3 regions of the Rummeliibacillus sp. JY-2-4R genome follow, and region 1 is predicted to be linked to each of the others. Evidence: riboswitches for the same ligand, from Rfam matches in the RefSeq annotation. Region 1 holds a riboswitch; each other region holds the start of a gene.
The links. Region 1 has a riboswitch for thiamine pyrophosphate ahead of ACWV26_RS17430 (thiamine phosphate synthase). Riboswitches for the same ligand answer to the same signal wherever they lie in the genome.

Region 1 (6,753 bases):
TTTGATTTCATCACGTAAGAAGTTTAGTAAATGTTTTGCCATTGTATCTGTCTCTTCATCTGGAGGAACGATTAAGGAATAAGCATCGTGTTCTTCAGATAGAACAATTGCTTTTACTTTAGCAGGGTCAATTTTAATCCCTGTTTCTCCAATGCGATTGGATGCATTTGTCATAGGTATTGGTTCGCGTTTACCTTGTTCCGCTGGTATATAAACATCATGAATACCAATTAATGATTCTGGACTAGCTATATTTAATTCAATAATAATGTTATCAGCGTGTTGTGCGAAAATAGGTGAGTTTCCAACAGAATTCGTTGGAATGAGGTAGCCATCTTCTGTAATTGCACAAGCTTCGATAATCGCATAATGGATTGGGCCAATAATGCCTTGACGAACGAACTCTGCGTTATGTGAAACGTGTGCATCAACATAAGTCACCTTACCCGTATTAATCAAGTTACGGATCATCGCGTCACTTTGGTATGGTCCGCGTTTGCGAATCACGCCTGCTTCCGCTAAGTATTTGTCTACTTCAGGACCTAATGATGCCCCTGTATACACATCAATTTGAAACTTTTCATTTTTCGCACGTTCTACAAGTGCCATTGGGACAACTTTTGCGTCACCTGCACGTGTAAATCCGCTCATTCCGACTACATCGCCGTCTGAGATCAACGCTGCAGCAACATTTGCGGAAACAATCTTGTCAGCAAGCTCTTTTAAACCTAAACGCCTTTCAACAATCGGGTTCATTTATAAAACCTCCTAAAATACGATTTAATTTATGGTAATTACTCCCATGGTGAATGTAAAATACAGTCACAGAAGTTTTTCGGTTTGTAATCCGGTACAAAATACTTAACGACATCCAATTTAATATTGCCAAAAGTTGTTTCTGGCTTATGTTTAAAACCTTCATAAAACGCTGGAATAATTTCTTGCTTGAAATTATTGCGAGGGAAAGCTTTTACAATTTCCTCTCTTAGTCCAATAGGGAACTGTTCAAAGCCATCTCCCATGACATCTAAGCCAACTCCCGAATAAAGTAGGGCGACTTCAGATTCTTTATGCTCCGCGATTCCAATTGTCGTATGTAATGCGATGGCATCCCACACACGACGAATCGACTCGTCAGGAATTTCATAATGCTGTAAAAAGCTTCTCGCAGCGTTTGCACCGTCTACTTCAAAGCGTAAATCAGGACTGCTGTATTTCTTTGTTAAGCCTAAATCATGGAACAATGCAGCAACATATAACAATTCTAAATCATAATTACGCTTGTCCTCTTTCCCCATGACTGCACCAAATAAAAAGACGCGGTTTGAATGGTTCCACAACAAGTCATCCCCGTACTCTCGTAAGATATCTGCTGCATCAGTCGCTAATCGTGTATCTGGAATTTGAATACCTGCTACTTCTTGAAACACAATTTAAACCCCCTTCGCCAAATGTAGTGTTTCTCATTTTCATGAGTCTACTTTCATTATAAAGGGGGTTTTCTGATTTAACTATTTCATTAATCCTATGATAACGATAGATAAAAACTATAATATAGTGCTTTGCAAAGATGTAATGGCCTCCTTCTCAATTAGAAAACGGAGCTTTTCAATTTCCCGTACTAATAACTCCACATATTTACGTGCTGCATAATTGATAAAACAATTCTTCTTCATGACAAGATTCACTTCTCTCGTCAAAGCCGGCTTTTCAATATGTTGATAATATAAATCCGCAGTATCATTAAATTCAAACAATGTACGTGAGACAACGCTACGACCAACACCATTACGAACAAGCTTCAAGATTGATTCAACACTTGATGTTTCAACTAGGGGGTCTATTGGTTTTCCAACCTCACAGCTCGTTGTATCAAGAAGTCTTCTGCATTGATGAGTATTTGGAAATAAAATAAGTGGACCTTCTAAAACATCTGTAAATGAAATCTTCTGCTCTCCACTTTCTTGATTACTGATCAAGTAAAATTCTTCATCATAAAGCTTTGTCACCTGAAGCATATCCACTTGATGGAAGTAGAACCCAATCCCAAAATCGGCGCCATCTTCTAGAACAGCTTTTTCCACTTGATCGGTACTTTGAATGGACACTTTGATGTTCGGATGGAGTTGGTTAAATCGAATACATAAAGTAGTAACCAAATCTGTCATTTCACCTGGCAAAACAGCAATTTTCACTTCTCCAATTTCTACTTTTCTAAGTGCTTCAATTTGAGAGGACATACTTTGTAAGGAATCTTGTATATTCAATGCTTCTTGCTGTACAATTTCTCCCACTTTCGTAAGTTCGATTTTCTTTCCAACACGGTTAAAAAGCGCATAGCCAACTCCTTGTTCTAGCATTTTAATTTGTTGGCTTAGAGTGGGTTGGGAAATCCCTAACTTTTCAGCAGCTCTTGTAAAATGCAGTTCTTTACTGACCATTAAAAAATATTCCAAATGTCGTAGCTCGATGGGAATCAATCCTTTCCGTTGAAATGTTTGCTTCTTTCTGAAATTCTTCTTTAAAAACATTTTTTGTATTTTATAGTTGTACTAGAGAAGTTTGTTGTTAATACAATGTCAGTCTAGATTATCTTTGACTGAATTAAAGATAAAAAATTAACTTGAAATATTTCCAATATTATAATATATTATCATTGGTTGATAATAATTGAATATTTCAAATTTTCACTAGGGGATCCCTTGATAAGGGCTGAGAATAAAGTAGTTACTTTTAAACCCTCATAACCTGACCTGGTTCGTACCTGCGTAGGGAAGTAGCGAATGTTTGTGCAATATTTTTATTTGGACAAATCTCAAACAATCATACCACTTTCCTGTCTAGGAGAGTGGTTTTTTATTTGAATAAAATGACGCCGGTCTTGTTTATACATAGTGAAGTTTGGAGGAAGGTGATAGAACAGTTTTTATGTGTGGAAGGAGGGAAGAATATGAGGTTAATGGCTGTAACGGACAATGTATCTTCCGTTCGTGCACTTGCATCTACGATTATTGAAATCAAAAACAAGGTTGATTTTATTCAAATTCGTGAGAAAACAAAATCACCTCAAGACATCATGACACTTCTTGAATATTTAGAAGAGGGTGGTGTTGAAAAAGAAAAAATCATCCTCAATGATCGGTTGGATATTGCTTTGTTGATGAATATTCCAACTGTTCATTTGCCTGAAAAAGGGCTGCCTGTGAGAAGGGTCAAGCAATTCTTTCCGCATATAAGAGTTGGAAAATCTGTTCATTCGTTTGAAGGTGCTGAGAAAGCTGAACTAGATGGAGCAGATTATGTGGTATATGGGCATTGCTTTGAAACGAATAGTAAAAAAGGCAGGGCTCCGAACGGCATTGATCCCATCATTCAAATGAAAAGAAACTTAAGCATACCGGTTTTTGCTATCGGTGGCATTACATGTGAGAACGTACATGAGTTGCGAGTAGTAAGAGCAGATGGAGTAGCAGTGTTGTCAGGAATATTTTCTGCTGAGAACCCGCTAGAATCTGCAAACCAATATAAAGAGGCAATAGTATATGAAAAAGAACTTTGAAGTGGTCATTATAGGCGGTGGGATTATCGGATCCTCCATTGCTTATTATTTAGCGAAAGAAAAGATGGATGTGGCATTGTTTGAAGCTGGCAAAATAGGTTCTAAATCCACAAGTGCTGCAGCTGGTATGTTAGGTGCACATTCTGAGTGTGAAGGGGATATGGATGTCTTTTTTCCTTTTGCAAGAAGCAGCCAGCAAGCTTATTCAGGTCTGAAAGAGGAGTTATATGAATCTAGCGGAATAGACTTGCAGTACAGAAGGGGTGGCATTTTAAAGCTTGCTTATACAAATACGGATAAAGATGAGCTCTATAAGATTCTTTCTCAACCAACTGCTAAGTGGCTGGAACCTGCGGATGTCTTAGAAATGGAGCATGCGGTTACGCAGGATATAGTAGGTGCTGCTTATATTGAAGATGATGTGAACGTGCTGCCAATTGGTGTTTGTCATGCCTTTGCTAAAAGTGCGCAGATGTTAGGTGCATCTCTTTTTGAATTTACATCAGTGCTTCAAATTAAAAACAATGATGGTAGTTATTTAATCCAAACAACAGCTGGTGAAATCGAAGCTAAGTATGTCGTTGTTGCAAGCGGCGTTTGGAGCTCCAAATTCTTTGAGCAGCTTGGATTATCTCATCAAGTCACACCGGTAAAAGGGGAATGTCTTTCTGTCATCGATGAGAATTCAGTGTTAAATCATACCCTTTTTCATGATGGCTACTATATCGTACCTAGAAATAACGGAAGGCTTGTGGTTGGAGCGACGATGATTGAAAAAGATTGGAATGAAAGAGTAAGCCTTGCTGGAATCGAATCATTAATTGCGAAAGCAAAGAGAATGCTTCCTGCTGTAGCGGATATGAAAATTGCATCGAATTGGGCAGGATTGCGTCCGCAAACGTTTGACCAAAGGCCATTTATCGGACAACATCCTGAGGAAGAAAGAATATTGTTTGCTACAGGGCATTATCGAAATGGTATCCTGCTGGCTCCTGCAACAGGGCAAATGATTCGTGATTTGATATTGAAAAGAGACATCAAAAAAGAATGGGTGGAGGCATTTAAAATCGCTCGCCGCTCACCACTACCAATATAGTAGGTGATATAAATGTCTATTAGATTAAATGGAAGACTTATTGACCTTCAAGAGGGAATCCAATCTATCCTACAACTACTTTCTCATTACCATTTAGAAGATCGCATTGTAGTTGTAGAGGTCAATAAGGAAATCATCATGAAAGAAAACTATGAAACCGTGAAATTATCAGACGGAGACGTTGTCGAAATTATCCATTTTGTAGGAGGGGGTTAAAGCATGTTAAAAATTGCTGATCGTACATTTCATTCAAGACTTTTATTAGGGACAGGGAAATACCCGTCATTTGAGATTCAAAAAAAGGCTGTTGAGGTTTCACAAGCTGAAATATTAACGTTTGCTGTGAGAAGAATGAATATTTTCTCTGAGGAACAACCTAATTTTCTTGAACAGCTTGATTTATCTAAATATACGCTTCTTCCAAATACTGCTGGTGCCAAAACAGCTGAGGAAGCGGTAAGAATTGCGAAGCTGGCAAAGGCTTCTGGCTTATGTGACATGATTAAAGTAGAAGTGATTGGTGATAATCGTACGCTTCTTCCGGACCCAGTTGAAACATTGAAAGCATCTAAAATGCTACTAGAAGAAGGATTTATTGTATTGCCTTATATTTCCGATGATGTTGTGTTAGCAAAACGACTTGAAGAGCTAGGTGTACATGCCGTTATGCCGGGTGCATCTCCGATTGGTTCAGGAAAGGGAATTGTCAATCCTCTTAACTTGAAATTTATTATTGAACAATCTTCTATTCCTGTGATTGTAGATGCGGGCATTGGGTCTCCAAAAGATGTGGCCTTTGCGATGGAGCTTGGGGCTGATGGAGTATTACTAAATACGGCTGTTTCAGGTGCAAAAGACCCTGTCAAAATGGCACTTGCCATGAACTTAGCGGTAGAATCAGGAAGATTAGGATTTGAAGCAGGCCGAATCGACGAAAAAGAATATGCAGTAGCGAGCAGTCCAACAACTGGGATGGTGACATCTTGACCAACAGGTATGCAAGACAAGAATTATTTTTAGGAAGTACTGCACAAGAAAAAATCCAAAATGCTAGTGTCATCATAATAGGAGCTGGAGCACTGGGATCTGCCAGTGCAGAGATGTTGGCAAGGGCAGGGGTAGGAAGTCTTACAATAGTTGACCGGGATTATGTAGAGTGGAGCAATCTACAAAGGCAACAATTATATACGGAAGCTGACGTGAGAAATCAACTGCCAAAGGCGATTGCTGCAAAGACAAGACTCGAACAAATTAATAGCGAGATTACCATTGATAGTTTTGTATTGGATATTGATGGACTAAATATTGAAGAATTGATCAAAGGCCATTCAATAATCATTGACGCAACCGATAATTTTGAGACGAGCTTGATTGTTAATGATGCAGCTGTCAAACAGGGGATTCCTTTCCTTTTTGGAGCGTGTGTTGCAAGTTATGGACTAACCTTTCCGATTATACCGGGAGAAACACCTTGTTTACATTGTTTATTAAATCATTTGCCGATCGACGGGATGACATGCGATACAGTTGGGGTAATCAGTCCAATTGTCCAAGTCATAGCAGCTGTTCAAGTGACACAAACTCTGCGAATTCTCTCAGGTGAAACAATATCACCGATTCTTCGATCAATTGATATTTGGAAAAGTGAAAAGGTGGAGATTAATGTATCGCGATTGAAAAATAAACAATGTCCAACATGCGGGGAAAAACCAACATATCCTTTTCTATTGTTTGAAAATCAAACAAAAACAGATGTACTCTGTGGAAGAGATGCTGTTCAACTAAGACCGGGTGTTCAAAGGTTATATTCACTTGACCACTTGTTGGAAAGAGTAAAGAACCAAATAACAAAGCCCATCTTAAATCCCTACTTGCTGTCATGTCAATTTGAGGATTATCGAATCGTTTTCTTTAAGGATGGCCGTGCTATCATCCACGGTACCAATGAAGCAAATAAAGCACGAGCTGTTTATAGCCGATTTGTACAATATTACTAGAATTTAATAATTGGATGATTGTACATTAAAGGCACCAAGAGCCTGTATCAATATTGAAGATACAGGCTTTTGGTGTTCGGTTTTCTAATAAACAGTCCTAA
Region 2 (6,753 bases), 960 kb from region 1:
TCGTGATGGTGATGATGATAAACGCGATAAGCGATAGGAATGGGATGGTGATGAAGCCTAGCCAATTGATGTATTGGCCTGAGCATGGAACGCCGCTTGTGCATGTTGCGAATTCGTGCATGGACGGAATTTTTTGCAATGCGTAGTGATAGCCGGCTGTAATCATTCCTATTATTGAAATAGGTAGGACATATCTGTAAATCTTTTGATCGTTATGATAAAAGGCGACTCCTAAGATAATAACGAGTGGATACATCATAATGCGTTGATACCAGCAAAAGTCGCACGGGATGAAGCCCATATATTCACTGAAGAATAGGCTTCCTCCCATGGCAATAATTGATGTAATCCATGCTAGTAATAGCGGTTTATTTAGCATTTGCTGCCTCTTCTACCATCTTGTTAAAATCATCCATTGTTTGGCCTTTGAATTCTTTGCCACCAATGTAGATAGCAGGTGTTGCTTGTACTTTTAGTTTGTTCGCCGTTTTCATATCTTGGTCAAATGCTTTTTGCGCCTTATTATCACTGAATGCTTTCACAACTTTTTCTGTTTCAGCATCGCTAGCCACTTGTTTTAAGACAGTTTTCAAAAAGTCTTCTGTCATTAAGTTTTCTTTACCGTCTTTTGTTGTTTGGTTGGCAAATAGTAAATCATGGAACTTCCAGAATTTTTCGTTGCCAAGTTGTTGATAAACAGTTTCTGCAAATAGTGCTGCAGTTTTTGAATCAGGTGCGATAAACGCATAGTTCATGAAGTATAGTTTTGCTTTTCCTGTTTCAATAAATTGTTGGTCTAGATATGGTACTACGCTTTTGTTAAACTCGCCGCAGTGAGGACATTTGTAATCGCCGAATTCCACGATTTCAACTGGTGCATCTTTGTCCCCTAAAAATGGTTGATTTGTGTAGTCAATTGCTGCGGATGATTTTCCTGATTTCCCACTTTGTCCATTAATCACAATAAGGGCAATCACACATACGGCGATAATGCCGATAATCCAAAATATTTTCTTAGACATGTTTAAACTCCTTTATAAACTACGTGATGTAGTGTAATTGGGTAAAAAATTTACGCAAGCGCGTAAATAAAAAAGGCACAGATTAAGCCAAAAATCGTAAATGATCTGAAGGCCATTTCAGTTGGTATCTTTATTTGAAATTCTTTCAAAGGGTTGAGCATATATTCAATTCTGTAATTGACTGACGTATCGGCAAACGATGCATAGATAAATGGCATCGGCTCTGCCTTCCCTGCTTTCAACATTTTCAACAATGCGCTGCCAATGTACATCGAAGTCGATTGTTTTTCAGTCGCTAAATTGTCTGCCATGATTTCTTGAATGATTCGATATTTTTGGTTGAACCATTTCAAAATCGGTATGTAGACAAAAGTCGATGCGCACAGCGATAGCAAAAATATTTTCAAAGGGTCATAGTTCTTTTGGTGATACATTTCATGATAGATTACAGCGTCTAGTTCGTCTTGATTTAATAGATTCATCAATCCTGTTGAGATAATCACTTTCGGTGAAATGAATCCCATCGTAATTGCGAGCGGCACTGGATATGAAATGACCATGATGTTTTTGGTACTGTAATGCTCGTTTAGTTTAAGCGATTGCGAAGTATCTTGATATTGCTGGAATTTCCTTTTCATTTTCATCGCGTGAAACAGTTGCGACGTGAATTTCCAAAATGTAAAGAGTAGCGTATAGACAACGAGTGCATCGAGTGCATATTCAAGCGATGACATGCCTATTGCTTTTAGCGTGCTGTGGCATACTTCAACAAGGTTGAATTTCATCTGCCAACCAGCAAAATAAGCTGCTACGTATAAAGCCATTTGAACAAAAATAGTTCCCGAAATTAAAAGCGACACGAATAACATAAAAGTAGATTGTCGTTTTTCCATAGGCTAGCGATCCTTTTTCAATTCTTTAATCTTCATCTCAAGTTTCGCAACAAGCTCATCATCCACATCTTCCAATGCATCAAGCATATGACTTACCACGACATTGCCGAACTCGTCCATGAGCTCGTTAGTCATTTCCTTGGACTGCGTATCCAAAAACTCGCATCTCGTCTGAACAGGCTTGTACATCGAGGATCTTCCTTCTGTTCTTTTTTGAAGAATCCCCTTCTCCACTAGTCGATTCATGACTGTCATCACCGTGTTGAAGTTCGTTGCCTTTTCTTTCTCAAGCGCGTGTTGGACATCCTTGATGGTCATCTCACAGTTGCTCCACAAAACGTCCATAATCTTCGCTTCCAGTGGACCAAAAAATCGATTCAATCCACTTTCATGCATTTTGAACTTACGAATATTCATGATTTGGACACCTCACTTCGTTACATTACCCATTGTAGTGTTAGATGGAGGGAGAGTCAATAGAATGGTAGTTTGAAATTGAGGAGATTTTTTGAGGTGGGGTTTTATTCATGTTTGAGAGCTGAGATTTCACGGTTTCTGGGCGATTATTTACATGAGATAAGCTAGTATACACGATATTAAGTGTCTGAAATCCTCACAGCTAATAGTTAAAAATAGAAAGTTAAACAACCTTGCCTCAACTAAGTAATTAGGGCAAGGTTGTTTGTGGCATTTCTTTGCTTTATTTCATATGAAAATTATTGATATATCTTACCACCAGATTGCTTAAATTGTTCAGCTTTTTCCTTCATACCTAATTCAATAGCTTCCTTCGTATCTAGTTCTTTTTCCTTTGCAAAATTACGAATATCTTGAGAGATTCTCATACTGCAAAATTTAGGTCCACACATAGAACAGAAATGTGCTGTTTTTGCACCTTCAGCAGGTAATGTTTCATCATGATATTCGATTGCACGTTCAGGGTCTAAAGATAAATTAAACTGATCTCTCCAACGGAATTCAAAACGAGCTTTTGATAAGGCATCATCTCTTTTTTGTGCTCCTGGATGTCCTTTTGCCAAATCAGCAGCATGTGCAGCAATTTTATATGTGACAACCCCTACACGAACATCATCTCTATTCGGTAAACCTAAATGTTCTTTTGGCGTTACATAACAAAGCATCGCTGTTCCATACCAACCAATCATTGCAGCTCCAATCGCAGATGTAATGTGATCATAACCAGGAGCGATATCCGTCGTAAGAGGTCCAAGTGTGTAGAATGGTGCTTCCTGACACACTTCCAATTGTTTATCCATATTTTCTTTAATAAGGTGCATCGGCACGTGCCCGGGCCCTTCAATCATCACCTGTACATCATGCTTCCAAGCAATTTTTGTTAGCTCTCCAAGAGTCTCTAATTCTGCAAACTGTGCTTCATCATTCGCATCTGCAATAGACCCAGGACGTAAACCATCCCCTAAAGAGAATGCAACATCATAGGATTTCATGATTTCACAGATTTCTTCAAAGTGTGTGTATAAAAAACTTTCTTTGTGATGGTATAGACACCATTGTGCCATGATAGACCCACCGCGAGATACAATACCTGTTACACGTTTAGCTGTTAGCGGGACATATCGCAAAAGAACACCAGCATGAATGGTGAAGTAATCAACACCTTGCTCTGCTTGTTCAATTAAGGTATCACGGTAAACCTCCCAGGTAAGATCTTCAGCAACACCATTTACTTTTTCGAGTGCCTGATAAATTGGGACAGTGCCAACAGGAACCGATGAATTACGGATAATCCACTCCCGTGTAGTGTGGATGTTTTTGCCGGTTGATAAATCCATAATATTATCAGCCCCCCAGCGTGTTGCCCAGGTCATTTTTTCAACCTCTTCTTCGATAGAAGATGAAACAGCAGAATTGCCAATATTCGCATTAATTTTCACATGAAAGTTTCGACCTATTATCATTGGTTCCGATTCTGGGTGGTTGATATTAGAAGGAATAATTGCTCGACCTTTTGCAACTTCATCCCTTACGAATTCAGGTTTCATATTTTCCCTAATTGCGATAAATTCCATTTCAGGCGTGATAATTCCTTTTCTTGCATAATGAAGTTGTGTAACATTTTTCCCTTTTTTAGCACGTAACGGTTTCCGCTTTAATCCTGGAAATACGTTATGAGTCGTGCGAGGATCGTTTTCATCTTTATAACCATTATCTTCTGGCTTGATTACACGACCATCATATTCCTCAACATCTCCTCGTTCTTGAATCCATGAACTTCGAATGGCAGGAAGACCTTTAGTAATGTCGACAGAATAATCAGGGTCTGTATAAGGTCCGCTAGTATCATACACACGTACTGGAGAATTTTCCTCTTCTCCAAACGCTCCGGTTGTCGGGCTTAACTCAATTTCACGCATTGGAACTTTAATGTCAGGTCTAGAGCCTGTTACATATACTTTTTTGCTCCCTGGAAAATTAGACATGATGGAAATACTTTGTTTGCTAGATGAAGAAGTTGACATTGACATAGTTAATCTCTCCTTTTTCGAATAGAAGGACGAGATATAGAACAAAACAAGTGGAGAGCTTATACAAGCTTATGAAGTATATAAAAAAGCCGGTGTCCAATAAATGGCTGGACCCGGCTAATATGTATACAGAAGTAGTATAACTAAAATGATGCTTCTAACTTCCCCACGCTGGTATGAACCAGATCAGGTCCCAAGAGTCAAGAAACTTCAACGTGTTTCTTTCTCAGCCCAACTTATTGGACTCCCCTAGTTATTTCTATTCAATTTTGGTTTTATTATACATTATACTTTATTGAATTAAAAGATAAATTTGAAAATAAGCGAAGTGGATGAGGCTGGGGAAAGATAAACATTAGAGTAACTTCTTCAAATTTTGTCGCCTTTCTTAAGATAAAGAAAGCGTCATTTTATTGTAAAGAAGAAGGAGAATCCAACTAAAGTTAATCAAACGTAAAACCTCCACTCAGAAGGTGGAGGTTTATTGTGGGAATTACGGATAAATTATTGTTCACTTAAGCTTGTTACAGATACGCTTTTTTTATTATTTGGATCATCTAGGAAATGGATTGTAGCTGTTCCATTATGTCGATCCACATGCTCAATGTAAATACCCTCTCCATTAAAGGTTACATTCGCCATAATTGGCGAAGAAGAAATTTCTTGTGCTCGTTGTGCGTCCATTGTAGCCACCTCCTTTTGACTTTAATAGTTATACTATTTGTTTCAAATAACTTAGATATACATGTTGTAATTGTCTACTTCCATGTGTAAGCTGATTTTCTCCATAACTATTAAACAATAGATTTTAATAAGAAAAAGATGCTTTAGTAAATAAATTAATGGCTGCTTTGAAAGGGTTGATCATTCGCCCACTATTACCTTTAGAACCTTTAATATCCGTTGCAGTCTATTCGGACCGAGATAATTAACTTCATAGAAATCTTTTAGTCAATTGAAGCGTGTTTTTGATAGTGCTCCATTACTTATTAGCATTGTAGATGGATTATTACCGATACTTAAAGTGATTATAATCAGAGCACCGATAAGAAATATAAGTAACTATACCAACGAGTAGCAAATTGAATAAAGTAAATGGATATCCCTTAAGTTAAAAAACGTTCTTTAGCTGTTTTTATTCCCATTTTTTGACGGTATTTGGCAACCGTACGGCGAGCTATCTCTATATTTTCCTGTCTAAGGATATTTGAAAGAGTTTGATCAGAGTAAGGATGAGTTCTATCCTCCATCGCAATAAGTTCTTTAATACGATTCTTTATCAATTGAATACTTTGGTCGAATCCTGTAGAATTTTTTAAACCTCTCATAAATAAATCTTTCATTTGGAATAAACCATGAGGAGTATCAATATATTTACCACGTATCGTTCGATAAACAGTAGATTCATGAAGTCCTACAACTTTTGAAATATCGGCCAACTTCAACGAACCCAGTGCTTTGATACCGTGTTCTAAAAATGTAGGCTGTGCTTCTAAAATTGCTAAACTTACTCGATATAGAGTAGCCGAACGCTTGTCTATACCGGTCTTTAACAAGAGTGCCTCGTTTCTCTTCATTTTGGATTCATCATCTAAATAATTCTCTTCCATCATTTCATCAATAATTAAACCGGAAGTAATAGAATCATTGACGGTTAATATAACTTCTCCATTGTAAAAACGAGCAGTTAAATCCGGCACAATATAATGACTTTCTTCATTAGAAAAATTATCTACTGGATATGGGTTTAACGATTTAATAAAGTCAATTGCATCACGAATTTCATCTGTACTACAATTATAAATTGTACAAAGTGCTTTCAAGTCTCCTGCTGCTACTTGCTCTAAATGGTGAATAACAATTGACTCGGTGTAAGGTGGAATACAGGAATAAGAGCGTAATTGTAATTGCAGACATTCAGATACGGACCGTGCACCGATGCCAGCCGGTTCAAAGCTTTGTAGTACCTTTAACACACTCGTAGCCTCATCAGATGTCAATTCAAATCTCGCCTGCATTTCCTCTAAAGAACATTTTAAGTAGCCACGATCAGTCAAGTTTTGTATTAAATAAAGCAAGCCTTGACGTTTCTTCCCTTTACATTCTTTTTCTAATAAAAGTTGGTCGCGTAAATACTCCTCCATGCCACCGCTAGAGGTAGCAATTGTATAAAAAGTATCTTTTGATGAACTTCCCCAAAATTTACGAGTGATAGTTTTATCTTCTTTCATTAAACGATATAATAATTTATTTTCATGTGATAGAAATGGATTTTCCTCTAGCATCTCCTCTACCAATTGTAGAACTTCCTGAGAGTTCATACCTAAAATA
Region 3 (6,753 bases), 290 kb from region 1:
TCACAAACCATTAAAGCGCTAGAACAAATATTACCTAAGCTAGAGGAAGAAGGGTATAAATTTGTCACTATATCTGAGCTAATGGGAGATGAAGGGGATATAAATCACCATATTACTAAAGAAAGTAAAAATAGATAAGGGTGGGAATTTCATCCTTATCTGTTTACATATTGTACATCCTTATTATGCAAATTAGTTGAAATTATCTCGAATTACGAATATTCTTGTATAGAAATAGTTTGTATAGGAGGCAATACCATGAAAGTAGTTGCAATTGTTGGTAGTATTCGCAAAGAGTCTTATAATATGATGTTAGCTAAGTTTGTTCAAAAACATTTTGCAGACAAATTTGACTTAGAAATTTTAAGTTTAAATGAACTTCCAATGTATAACCAAGATATCGAAAATGAAGCACCTCAAGTTGTACTTGATTTTAAAGCAAAAGTAAAAGCTGCTGATTCTGTTCTTTGGGTAACACCAGAATATAATTCATCTATCCCAGGCGTCCTTGGTAATGCAATTGACTGGTTATCACGTGTAGATAAAGTGATGATTGGTAAACCATCTTGGATTATGGGTGCGTCAATGGGCATTCTTGGAACAGTAAAAGCACAAATGCATTTACGCGATATTTTATTTGCACAAGGTCTTGGCTCACCTGTTCTACAAGGAAACGAAGTATATGTTGGAGCAGCTCATACTAAATTTGACGCTGAAGGAAACTTAACAGATGAAGGTACAGTGAAATTCTTAGAATCCGTAGTTGGTAACTATATGGAATGGATGAGAATGTATCTTTAAAAGTAAATAAGTTTTATGAAGAGATGGTGTTCTACTAATGTAGAAATGCCATCTTTTTTATATGATAAACTTTAACATTCTCTAATGCTAATTATCCGAATAGTATGTAAAATAAAATGATAAAAATTTAAGGAGGATCACATTTGAAAAATTATGTGGAAATAGAAGAATTGAAATTTATGGATAAAGAGATAATTGAACTTTCAAGCCTTTTAAAGGAAGTTGTGGATGAAGGGGCATCAATCGGTTTTTTACCACCTTTAAAACTTGAAGATGCAGTTTATTATTGGAAAAATGTATTAAATTCGACTGTTAAATTATTTGTTGCACGAATGGACGGTCAAATTGTAGGGAGCATTCAATTATTCTTAGAATCAAGACAAAATGGCACCCACAGAGCAGAGATTGGAAAATTAATGACCCATCCTCAGTTCAGAAGATCAGGGATTGGGCGTCAACTTATGCAAATTGCAGAAAAACAAGCAAAATTAGAAAATAGATCACTTATCTTACTCGATACTAGAGAAGGAGATCCTTCAAATAAGTTATATCAATCTTTAGGCTTTATGGAAGCAGGGAGAATTCCTTTGTATGCAAAATCTGCTAATGGCAATTTAGATACTACGGTTTTCTACTATAAATGTATTTAAATACTAGGAGGGTCTATGGAAACTGAATGGTTAAGAACTTTTATAATGGCAGCTAAAACAGAGAATTTTGGGGAAACAGCAGAAAAACGCTTTATTACACAATCTACCCGCAGCCTAAATCTAAAATAGTTTCTCCTTTTTGGGTGCAAGTACTTCAACTAAACCGCCACCAAATTTCGAAACAAACTCGTGTTTTTGATCATATAAAACTGCATTCCATTTACTCATTTAATCAGCTCCTTTACACGAGGATAACAGAGAATTTGATTGTAGAGATATTATTGAAAAAGGGATTTTGATTCCAAAGTGGAATATTAGATTTGTATTCGAATCAGCCTAATTGCTGAAGGTACTTCTATTCATCCTTTGTTATAATGCTTAGTAGTTAATTGGTAAATTTTTAAAAATATAGATGAGAGACAAGGGGATGAAGGGATGGATAGTAATTGGCCAAATGGAATGAAAGTAGCACAAATTAGAATTGCACGCCCAACCGATCAACTTGAAAAAGTAGTGGATTTCTATTGCAAAGGAATAGGGTTGAAAAATATCGGCTCATTTGAGGGGCACAGGGGATATACAGGGGTAATGATTGGACTTCCTGGCTTTGACTATCATTTAGAATTCACTCAACATAGAGATGGTAGTCCCTGTCCAGCTCCTACAAAGGATAATCTGCTAGTCTTCTATATTCCTGACCATAAAACAATTGAACAAATCACATATAGGTTAAAAAATATGGGGTATGGTCCTGTTAAACCAGAGAACGGTTATTGGGAAGAATCCGGCGTTACAATTGAAGACCCAGATGGATGGAGAATTGTCTTGATGAACACCTCTGGTATTGGTGAAGAATAAAGTGAAAATGAAACTTCAATCATTGGGGTTCACTCCCACTGATTGTTAGTCCCGTTCTACTGTCGCTAAGATCACAAGCGTACGCTTGCAATCAATCGACAGTACGAACCCGATTGGTTCAACTAGACCTCTGCTAACGCATCGGTAAGTTTCACTGTATCTTACCAATCAGGCTTTTACGGGCAGTTTTTTCACAACCTTGCACTTCTTTGAAATTTCTAAACCTTAAGGTGGGAATCTTACTGCCCGTTACTGCGGGATAAAAGGTAAATTTATCCTTGAGTAGCTGCATGATAAATGCTACGATAAAGCCAACTTAAATATTTGCAGGGGAACGTGAATCGCGTTGAGAAGGTAAAACCTGACCCTTAGAACCTGGCAGTTAACACTGGCGTAGGGAGCAAAGTACATAAATAGTAACTTTTGTACAGTAGCTCGCTTAGTTTAGCGAGCTTTTTTGTACCCAACCAAATATTTATGCGGGGGGACACTTTTGTGTTGAGAAGGTAAAACCTGACCCTTAGAACCTGACAGTTAATACTGACGTAGGGAGCAATGACTAACTTTAAAGTCTCTATGTCGATACATAGAGACTTTTTGCATTCTACGGTAATTCACGAGGAGGACTTAGAATGACATTTTGTGAGGAAGTAAGAAAAGAGACAGATTTATACTTCGAAGGAAGCTTTGAACATCCGTTTGTCAAAGGATTGGTTGAGGGTACATTGCCAATTGAAAAATTTAAGTTTTATATGATGCAAGATGCCTTTTATTTAAAGCATTATACGAAAGTGCTTGCTATTGCGGCATCAAAGGCTAATACAAATGAAGACACGACATATTTTCTAGAAAACGCGCGTTATATCAATGAAGCTGAGCTTGAATTACATCGTACAGTATTTAAAGAGCTTGGTGTTACTGAACATGAACTTGAAATATTTGAACCAGCACCAGCCGCATACAACTATGTAAGCCATATGTACAATGCAGCTTATAATGGTGATGTTGCGGAAGCCTTTGCAGCCATGTTCCCATGTCCTTGGTTGTACCAAGAGATTGGAGAAAAGTACAAAGATCTAAAACCTGGTATCAAGCTTTATGAAGAATGGATTGCCATGTATAGCAACCCGGATTATGAAGAAAAAATCGAATTACAAAAATCCATGATGAATCGTTTTGCGGAAGAACAACCCGAAAAAGTTCAGCTATTTAAAGCACACTTCAAAAAGAGTTGCTATTATGAGTGGAAGTTTTGGGAGATGCCTTGGACATTAGAAGATTGGAAAGGTGAAGTGGCAAATTATGAGTATATCTAAAATTCGAAAGGCAAGCCCGCTTGTTCATTGTATTACGAATTATGTTGTAGCAAATTTTACAGCGAATGGCCTCCTTGCAATAGGTGCTTCTCCTGTAATGGCGGATGAAGCGTCAGAAGTAGAAGAAATGGTTTCAAACGCATCCGCATTATTACTTAATATTGGAACAATCAATTCACGTACAAAGGAAGCGATGCTGCTTGCAGGTCGTAAAGCAAATGAGAAAAGAATACCCGTTGTTCTTGATCCAGTTGGCGTAGGGGCTACAACTTACAGGCAACAAACTGTACAGGAATTACTGCAAACAGTGAAATTTAATTTAATCCGTTGTAATGCTGGTGAACTAGCAAGTATTGCAGGTGTAAAATGGCAAGCGAAAGGTGTAGATAGCGGCATTGGTGAAATCGATGTTGAAAAGGTAGCCAAACAAGTTGCGCAAAAGTTTAATTGCATGGTGATTGTAACGGGTCCTTCAGATATTTTAACGAATGGAGAGCAAACGTATAGTGTCGATGGAGGAAATTTGTTAATGACACAAGTAACAGGAACAGGCTGCTTGCTGAGTGCTGTTTGTAGTGGAGCATTAGCAGTAGAGGGTGATCCATTGACTGTTTTACGTGATGTTTTGCAAGACTATAAAACTGTTGCAGAGCTTGCCTCAACAACAAATCAACTTGGCTCTTTCCAAGTGGAAGTTCTAAATGCATTACATGATATTTCTAGAGGTGAACAACGATGAACATAGTAATGACTATAGCTGGATCAGATAGTAGTGGAGGCGCAGGAATTCAAGCGGACTTAAAAACATTTCAAGAGCTCGATGTCTTTGGTACATCTGCAATCACTGCCTTAACAGCACAAAATACATTGGGTGTGGAAGGAATCTTCCCTACATCTGCTGAATTTGTTCAACAGCAAATAGAAGTGGTAATACAAGATTTACCTGTAAAAGCTGTTAAAACAGGGATGCTTTTTTCTTCAGAAATTATTGAAGCTGTTGCAAAGAGCCTAAAGGATCAAGATATTCAGCTTGTTATAGATCCAGTCATGATTGCAAAAGGTGGTGCATCGCTTCTTCAAACGGAAGCGGTGAATGCTTTAAAATCTTCATTGTTACCTTTAGCCACAGTACTTACACCAAATATTCCAGAGGCAGAGGAAATTAGTGGAGTTACTATCAGATCAGCAGACGATATAGAACGCGCTGCTAAAGTAATTCTTGATATGGGCGTAGCTTGTGTTGTGATGAAAGGTGGACATTTAGAAGGAATCGATGCAATTGATACGGTTTACTTCCAAGATGGCACTTCATTCTCCATGACAACAAAGCGCATTGATACAAAACATACACATGGAACTGGCTGCACATTTTCGTCTGCTGTTACTGCATTTTTGGGACGAGGTTATACTATCCGTGAAGCAATTATTGAAGCAAAGAAGTTTGTGCAATTAGCTATTCAAAATCCTTTAAACATTGGTCATGGCCATGGTCCAACAAATCACTTTGCCTATCAAAATGGAAACGGAATTTGTGAGGTGATAGTTGTTGAATCGAAATGATTTATCGGTTTACTTTATAATGGGGACGCAGAATTGCGTTGATCGTCCGCTCGATGTGTTAGAAGAAGCGCTTAAAGCAGGAATCACCTTTTTCCAATTACGTGAAAAAGGTGATGGTGCATTAAAAGGGCAAGAACTTGAGCAGTTTGCATTAGCCTGCCAAATGTTATGTAAGCACTATCGTGTTCCTTTTATTGTAAATGATGATGTAGAACTTGCTTTGAAGATCAACGCTGACGGGGTACATGTGGGACAGGACGATATTGCTCTCAAAAAGATACGTACAAAATTTGAAGGCAAAATTGTAGGCGTTTCAGTTCATACAAAAGATGAATTAGAACAAGCTGTTTTAGGATTTGCAGATTATGTTGGGATTGGCCCGATTTATGAAACCAAATCTAAAACTGATGCAAAGAAACCTGCAGGCGTAACTTTTTTGCACGAGGCAAGAGTAATGTATCCAGAATTTCCGATTGTTGCAATCGGTGGAATTACAGAACAAACAGTGCCAGAAGTACGACAAGCTGGAGCTGATGGAGTAGCTGTAATTTCAGCTATCTGCCATAGTACAAATCGGAATAAAACGATACAAGCCTTTTTGAATAATTAAATTATATAAATACCAATACCACTTTCTATGAGTAAGAACTCCGAAAGTGGTATTGATCTATTGTTTTGTTTATATAAGGCAATAATTTTATGAACCATAATAGAGAAGAACTATTTTATTTACAATGAAAATTCCACCGAAAACATATGCTAGAACGACTTTATTAACGTTTATCAATAACACAACAGGCAGTAGGAAAATGATCATTTCTACTACGAAATGGGCTGCTATAGGTAACGTGAAACTTGCGTTAGGTGAACCAAACATAGCCCAAATTATTGCAACCATTAGTGGAACTGAAATGCAAAATATACTTTTTTGAATAGCTGTATTTCCCACTTGAAATCCCCAATAACCATATATCAAAAGACCAAATAGTTCGATAAATAGGCGTAATCCAATATTCATCATCTCAAACATTTTTGGACCTCTTTCTATTTAATCTTCAGCCTTCATTTGCAATAGAATGTATTCCTTTTATAAAAGTATCAATCAATATTGTAAAGCTTTGGTCAATATCTAAGGGTATTTCAAACCCACCTGATTGTTCAATTGACGTAAATCCATGAAGAATACTGCGTAATCCTCTTACAGTATGAATTTCCATTTCCTCTTGTAAGTTATAAAATGCTAAAACTTTCGTTACAAGCTCTACGATTAGTTGTTGTTGATGTTGCAATTCTTTATCTTCTTTATCTGGAAATCGCGTTGTTGCTTCGTAAAGACCTGGATGGTTTCTAACGAATTGAACATGGGCATGACTGATTGATCGAATGGCTTCATCGCCTGATTTTCCTATCGCTGCATGGGTCATGTATTCATAAAGTTTTTTTAGACCACAAATAGCTAATGACTGTCTCAATTGTGCAAGACTATTGACATGATTATATAAGGAAGGTGGACGAATCTGTAGTTCTTTGGCAAGTAAACTAAAAGATAATTTGTCTAGCCCCTTTGC

Region 2: linked by a shared signal. The riboswitch ahead of thiC (phosphomethylpyrimidine synthase ThiC) and the one ahead of ACWV26_RS17430 (thiamine phosphate synthase) in region 1 are both predicted to bind thiamine pyrophosphate.
Region 3: linked by a shared signal. The riboswitch ahead of tenA (thiaminase II) and the one ahead of ACWV26_RS17430 (thiamine phosphate synthase) in region 1 are both predicted to bind thiamine pyrophosphate.

What each region holds. Positions count from the first base shown of each region.
Region 1 covers NZ_CM132623.1:3,551,481-3,558,233, reverse strand. The annotation lists gene ACWV26_RS17445 (succinate CoA transferase) at 1-756, opposite strand, end outside; gene ACWV26_RS17440 (HD domain-containing protein) at 795-1,430, opposite strand; gene ACWV26_RS17435 (LysR family transcriptional regulator) at 1,548-2,531, opposite strand; TPP riboswitch at 2,683-2,792, shown strand; gene ACWV26_RS17430 (thiamine phosphate synthase) at 2,951-3,559, shown strand; gene thiO (glycine oxidase ThiO) at 3,543-4,655, shown strand; gene thiS (sulfur carrier protein ThiS) at 4,668-4,871, shown strand; gene ACWV26_RS17415 (thiazole synthase) at 4,875-5,642, shown strand; gene ACWV26_RS17410 (ThiF family adenylyltransferase) at 5,639-6,652, shown strand.
Region 2 covers NZ_CM132623.1:474,293-481,045, reverse strand. The annotation lists gene ACWV26_RS02330 (disulfide oxidoreductase) at 1-379, opposite strand, end outside; gene ACWV26_RS02325 (DsbA family protein) at 369-1,022, opposite strand; gene ACWV26_RS02320 (M56 family metallopeptidase) at 1,073-1,915, opposite strand; gene ACWV26_RS02315 (BlaI/MecI/CopY family transcriptional regulator) at 1,919-2,332, opposite strand; gene thiC (phosphomethylpyrimidine synthase ThiC) at 2,632-4,416, opposite strand; TPP riboswitch at 4,569-4,683, opposite strand; gene ACWV26_RS02305 (small acid-soluble spore protein H) at 4,927-5,106, opposite strand; gene rpoN (RNA polymerase factor sigma-54) at 5,529-6,753, opposite strand, start outside.
Region 3 covers NZ_CM132623.1:3,838,749-3,845,501, reverse strand. The annotation lists gene ACWV26_RS18880 (polysaccharide deacetylase family protein) at 1-138, shown strand, start outside; gene ACWV26_RS18875 (NADPH-dependent FMN reductase) at 259-801, shown strand; gene ACWV26_RS18870 (GNAT family N-acetyltransferase) at 945-1,451, shown strand; gene ACWV26_RS18865 (VOC family protein) at 1,887-2,309, shown strand; TPP riboswitch at 2,628-2,726, shown strand; TPP riboswitch at 2,781-2,878, shown strand; gene tenA (thiaminase II) at 2,942-3,625, shown strand; gene thiM (hydroxyethylthiazole kinase) at 3,612-4,364, shown strand; gene thiD (bifunctional hydroxymethylpyrimidine kinase/phosphomethylpyrimidine kinase) at 4,361-5,185, shown strand; gene thiE (thiamine phosphate synthase) at 5,172-5,795, shown strand; gene ACWV26_RS18840 (YrdB family protein) at 5,883-6,215, opposite strand; gene ACWV26_RS18835 (TetR/AcrR family transcriptional regulator) at 6,241-6,753, opposite strand, start outside.